Regions from separate parts of the Desulfosporosinus burensis genome, predicted to be linked through region 2. Evidence: riboswitches for the same ligand, from Rfam matches in the RefSeq annotation. Region 2 holds a riboswitch; the other holds the start of a gene.
What was found. A riboswitch is a leader RNA that binds a small molecule or an ion and turns the genes downstream of it on or off. The one in region 2 is predicted to bind lysine.
Positions count from the first base shown of each region.

Region 1: another riboswitch for lysine. It lies ahead of dapA (4-hydroxy-tetrahydrodipicolinate synthase); the one in region 2 lies ahead of lysA (diaminopimelate decarboxylase).

Region 1 is NZ_BAAHYN010000001.1:319,164-322,345, reverse strand. It holds gene sfsA (DNA/RNA nuclease SfsA) at 52-738, opposite strand; lysine riboswitch at 1,169-1,343, shown strand; gene dapA (4-hydroxy-tetrahydrodipicolinate synthase) at 1,605-2,480, shown strand.
Region 2 is NZ_BAAHYN010000018.1:67,169-70,350, forward strand. It holds gene ACYQ3Q_RS24750 (acyl-CoA dehydratase activase-related protein) at 1-336, shown strand, start outside; gene ACYQ3Q_RS24755 (acyl-CoA dehydratase activase) at 323-1,348, shown strand; lysine riboswitch at 1,484-1,673, shown strand; gene lysA (diaminopimelate decarboxylase) at 1,784-3,118, shown strand.

The DNA of each region.
Region 1 (3,182 bases), on a different contig from region 2:
ATTTTATTAATGTTTCACTTCCTTTAACTGATAATGGCAATTTGTTTTTTATTAATAACGAACTTCTACCGGAGTTCCTATGGTTATCGCGTCTTCATAGACTATAGAATCATAGGCCAGGACCGTCACTCCTTTTTCAATTGCAAGCTTCAGCGCCTTTGCAAAGCCCGGATCCCTTAACTCATAGGGTGTAAAATATTTTATGCCCTTCATCTGAATGAGAAAGAAAATGAAACCTGCATACCCTTCTTCAACAGCTTTGATCATTTCATAAATATGCTTGCAGCCCCTCTGAGTAGGAGCATCTGGGAACATGGCAATACCATCGGTTTCAAGAGTTACACCTTTTACTTCTATAAACCCTCTCTGATCTTTAGTTTCAAAGTACAAATCAAATCTTGAATTACCGTAAACAATCTCTTTGGACAGCTTTGTAACATAACGAATTTCCTTGATTTTTCCATCCTTTATACCATGATATACAACCATATTGGGGATTTGTGAATCGATATTGATCAGGACATCTCCTTTATATGCGGCTATAATTGAGTACTTTGTCTTCCGCATCGAGCTTTTTGCTTCTTCCAAAATCACCGTAGTTCCTTCCTGTAGTATCTCTCTGCACCGTCCCGTATTTTTAACATGAACAATTTCTTCCTTATTGTCAACTATCACATGAGCAATAAATCTATTAGGCCGTCTTATAAATTTAGCAACTTTAGCGGATGTATACTTCAATGCTTGCACCCCCTTTATCTATTAAATCATGGCCTTCCCTGATATTCTTGTATTTTTTCTAGAATGAGAATACCGCTATTAACTTCCGTTGTTGATGAAAGATTATGTATCAAAGAAGGGACTTTTGTTGCTACTTCATTCCAACCCATACCTTTGTGATCCAAGCGTTCATAAATGTATTAGTATTCTTCTTGACTTACGACTGATTCATCAGGAGTAATTTGAGTAATATCCCTTTAAGAAAGGGTGGATTACCTTTATAATATTGTATCAGATTCCACAATTACAAGAAGCTGGTCTTTATTTTTGGAGTTAGTGTATCGCTGATCCTACTGAATAGGATAATGATCTATTGGAAATATAATCCAAAGTATTCAAATAAACATTTGCACATCATGCTGATTTTCGCTATAATCAAACTAGTTGAATAACAGAAGATAGAGGTGGGTCAAACAAGAGTAGCTAAGATGAGGTTGGAGAGAAACCTTTGATCCTTAGCGAAAGGGGATGGCTCCGAAGGGTGGATTTCTCTTAAATCCATGCCTGGTTCCCGGATTAAGAGTCCTTGAACTGTCACCGTTTTTCGGTGAAGAGCTATCGTTTTGTGTGCATTATTTAATTATTAATTATTTTAATTATTTAATTTTGTTTAAAACAAGGCGTTAGTTTAATCTACGCCTTGTTTTTTATGTTTTGTAACAAAAATTATAGTATGGAGGTTATCATGGCAAACGTATCGTAGTTGGTGGGGGTTGTCCGTAAATATAACTAATCTGGCTGAATACTGATAAAACCTAAGCTGATAAGTTAGACGCTCGAATAAAGCAAAAACATATTAAGAGTAATAAAAGGTAAGGAGTGGGAATATGTCATTTGGAAGAATTCTAACTGCTATGGTCACACCCATGAATGAGTGTTTAGAAGTTGATTATGAAGAAGCAAAGCATTTAGCTTTACACTTGGTTAAACATGGGAATGATGGTATTGTCGTCGCAGGGACAACTGGGGAGTCTCCGACAATTTCAACTGAAGAAAAAATTGAATTATTCAAGGTGGTTAAAGAGACCGTTGGATCACGGGCTATGGTTATTGCAGGAATAGGCTCAAATACGACTGAGGCAAGTGTAGCGTTAGCCAAAAAAGCTGCAGCAGTCGGAGTAGACGGGCTGATGGCGGTCGTACCCTATTATAACAAACCGTCACAAGAGGGTTTATATCAGCATTTCCGTAAAATAGCCGATGCGACCCCGCTACCCCTAATGCTTTACAATATTCCGAGCAGATCTTCCGTCAATATGCTCCCGGAAACCGTGCTCAGACTCAGCGAAATCCCCAACATAACAGCGCTTAAGGAAGCGTGCGGAATGATGGATCAGGTCAGCGAACTAAAACGCATTCTGCCTGAGAACTTTGCCATCTATAGCGGCGATGACTCTCAAACTTTGCCGATGCTGGCTTTGGGCTGCACTGGTATCATCAGCGTGGCAGGACACGTCATTGGTGACGAAATGAAAAGCATGCTCGACGCGTGGTTTGCGGGGGATACTCAAACGGCTTTAAAATGGCATTTGAAGCTTCTTCCCATGTTCAAGGGAATTTTCGTTACCACAAACCCTGTACCGATCAAATACCTGTTAAAGTATCACGGGATTAAGGCTGGCGGAGTAAGACTCCCTTTGGTCGATGCTATCGAAAAAGAAAAAGCTTTTTTAGATGATTTATACTGCCAAATTAAAGGTTAATACCCTTTATCCATCAACTAATGCCAGTCAATATACTTCCTTGTTAAGTCTATCCCAACCCATAAATAAACACTCACCTTTTTGAGTAAAAGGTGAGTGTTTATCTGTAATGCGAAGTTGGTAAATAGGGGTTTTAGCTGCAACTGAAAACCTTTTACGTAGAGATTGTAGATACTTATTTGCAAATGGGGTGGCAGGGGAAGATTTTACTGAAGTAGAGGGACGTTATGGCACGTTTAGCAGCCTTAGGGCCGAATATCGTGTACAGACGTATGCTTGGCGTGGGGTGTTTCTCGCGACAAGGTGGCCTATAAGCCGGTCTTTATTATTCTATCAATTCACCCTACATAGTAATTTATAGCTCTTTCAACGTGACAGGGCACGATGGTGTTACTTCAATGTGAGTTTTTGGAGTTATAAGTTTCCTCGAACGCAGCACGTGGAGACCTGTGTACTGCTATATCACAAGGATTATTCGGTAGGGGAAAAGGGCAAGAAGGTTTCGGTTGAGGTTGGAATGAATAAGTAAAGTTGAATAATCCATTTATATTAAAGGGCATCTGCTGGATTATTAAGGCAGGTGCTTTTTAATATGGGTGATATTAAAAGGATTTGTCAAAAGAGTATTGAATTATCTATACTAATAGGTCTTATGGGGTTATGCTATAAAGGAAGTATATGGGGCAAAGCTTATTCCATAAA
Region 2 (3,182 bases):
TATTCGGGTCATGCCAAACCATATTTACCGCATTTTGTAGGAGGACATGGTCAAGAAACAGTTGGAGCTACCGTGAAATTTGCACGGGAAGGCTTTGATGGAATCATTCAAGTTTTTCCGTTATCTTGCATGCCAGAAATAGTGGCTGCAAGTGTTTTACCTAAAGTTCAAGAAGCTTATAAGATACCTATTATGACGCTAATTGTTGATGAGCATACGGGTCAGGCAGGAATACAAACCCGTTTGGAGGCGTTTGTTGACCTTCTGGAAAGACCGCTCCTGCTGCAAGGAACTCAACAAACAAGAGAGGAAGTGTTAGGCGTTGGGGGAAGATAAATTCTTTCTAGGTGTTGACGTTGGGTCAGTAAGTACTAACATGGTCTTGCTGCGACCAGACAATACTTTGCAAGAGGCACTTTATCTAAGAACACAAGGACGTCCTATGCAAACGATCCAAGAGGGAATCAAACTCTTGAGATCTCGAATACTGAATTCTACAGAAATCATTGGAGTGGGGGCTACAGGAAGTGCGCGTCAGCTAGCGGCAACGTTACTAGGTGCTGACGTCGTAAAAAATGAAATTACTGCTCATGCTGTAGCAGCTTCAAGGGTTAATCCTGAAGTGCAAACCATCCTTGAAATCGGCGGTCAGGACTCAAAAATCATTATCCTGCGAGATGGAGTGGTTTCTGATTTTGCCATGAATACCGTGTGTGCAGCAGGAACAGGGTCGTTTCTCGACCAGCAAGCGGCCAGGCTGGGTATTCCCATTGAAGAGTTTGGACCTCTAGCCCTCCAATCAAAAAACCCAGTTCAGATTGCTGGGCGCTGCTCTGTCTTTGCGGAATCTGATATGATTCATAAACAACAGTTAGGGCACTCGCTGCCAGATATTTTAGCGGGACTCTGTATGGCGATGGTTAGGAACTATCTGAATAACGTAGGTAAAAATAAAGACATCAAGGGACCGATCTTCTTTCAAGGGGGTGTGGCCGCAAACCCCGGAATACGTAAAGCCTTTGAAGAAGAATTAGGGCAATCAATTATTGTACCAGAACATTATGGGGTCATGGGCGCCTTAGGTGCTGCCTTCCTAGCACAAGAAAAAGCGCTAAGTCGACCAGAAAGTCAGACTGGCTTTCGCGGGTTACAGCTTGCTGATACCCAATTTCAAGCCAAGAGTTTTGAGTGTTCTGGATGTGCAAACCGTTGTGAGGTTGTTGAGATTATGCAAGAGGGAGTGAGCTTAGCAAGGTGGGGAGATCGATGCGGTAAATGGTCTCTTACTCTCGAAGCTAGCAATGACGTTGGTTTAATGGATCAGCAAAGGGAACAACGAGGAGCATGAAAAATTGCTTAGAGATAATTTGCAGTGCCTTACCCAAGATCTTTAAGTTTATAAATAGTTGAAGAAGATATTGATGTTTGTCGGAATTTCTGTTAAAATTAATGGATAGAAATTCATAATACCTCATCTCTTTGGGGGTGTGGTAGAGGCGCGGATGACAAGAGTACCATGAAGAAGGTTGCGAACACTGATGAATTCATGGGAAAGGGAAATTCGCCGAAGCCCAAAAAGGCGTGCTTTTTGGTGCTGGGTCTGTAGTGAAGAACTGCAGGACTGTCACACGATGCTTTTGATCTAAGCCATCGTGTGGAGAACTACTCACAACAGGAGAAGAGGGTCATTGTTCCGTGCATCTTGTATGGCAACAGAGGACCTCCTTCTGTTGCCATTTTTAATTGATGTAAGAATTTATTTGAGAAACGGGAGGAAAAGAAGATGAGGCTGCACGGCACACAATTAATTAATGAACAGGGGCATCTTGAAATTGGCGGTTGTGATACAGTAGAATTAGCCAAACAATTTGGGACGCCTTTATATGTCATGGATGAAGCCCATATCCGGGATATTTGTCGCCAGTATTATAGTTCGTTTGTTGAAGGTTTAGATCATACAGAGGTCATTTATGCGTCTAAAGCATTTTCCACCTTAGCTATGTGTCGAATAATTGAGGAAGAAGGATTGGGGTTGGATGTTGTCTCAGGAGGAGAACTCTATACAGCCCTGCAAGCCAACTTCACAGCTGGACGCATTTATTTTCACGGAAATAATAAATCTCGAGAAGAATTGACAATGGCCATTAAAGCTGGTGTGGGACGAATTGTTGTGGATAACTTCTATGAGATGAGCGTGCTCAATGATTTAGCTGGAGAACTAAACCAGCAAGTCAACATCCTTCTTCGTGTGACACCGGGGATCGAAGCTCATACCCATGAATATATTCAGACGGGTCAGATCGATTCAAAATTTGGTTTCACCTTATCCGACGGCACAGCTAATCGAGCCTTAGATTTAGCTTTATCCTCTTCTAACTTGGTGCTTAAAGGGCTTCATGCCCATATCGGATCGCAGATTTTCGAATTAGAATCTTTTCGGCATGAAGTTCAGGTCATGATCGAGTATATGGCAGCTATGCACATGCGTACTGGTTGTCTTCTCCAAGAGTTAAATCTTGGCGGAGGCTTTGGAATTTATTATGCCTCAGGGGATGATCCTGCTCAAATTGCAGATTATGCAAAAACAGTTCAGGATGCGCTAGAGGAAGCTTGTTTAAAACAGAGTTTTCCTCGTCCGAAAATTATTGTTGAACCAGGTCGTTCAATTGTGGGAACGGCTGGAACAACCATTTACACCATCGGATCCAGCAAAGAGATTCCTGGAATTCGGAAATATGTTGCCGTCGATGGAGGTATGGCCGATAACCCCAGACCTTCTCTTTATCAAGCTCGATACGAAGCGGTTCTGGCCAATCGCGCGAATGAAGAGGCGGCTGAACTTGTTTCTATTACTGGAAAATGTTGCGAGTCCGGGGACATGCTGATTTGGGATCTTGATTTGCCAAAAGTCCAGCCTAGTGATCTACTGGCGGTTTCGTCGACGGGTGCCTATAACTATTCCATGTCCTCGAATTACAATCGCCTTCCAAGGCCTGAGGTAGTTCTGGTAAACAACGGTCAAGCAGATGTGATTGTCAAACGTGAAACCTATTCAGACTTACTTCGAAATGATCGTTTGCCAGAGAGTTTGAAGTATCTGCAGATGGCAAGTCGGTAATATGCCCAGAAAAAAGGCCCGTGTGCGTTGTTTGACGCTTGCGGGTCTTTTTTTTGTAATTTAG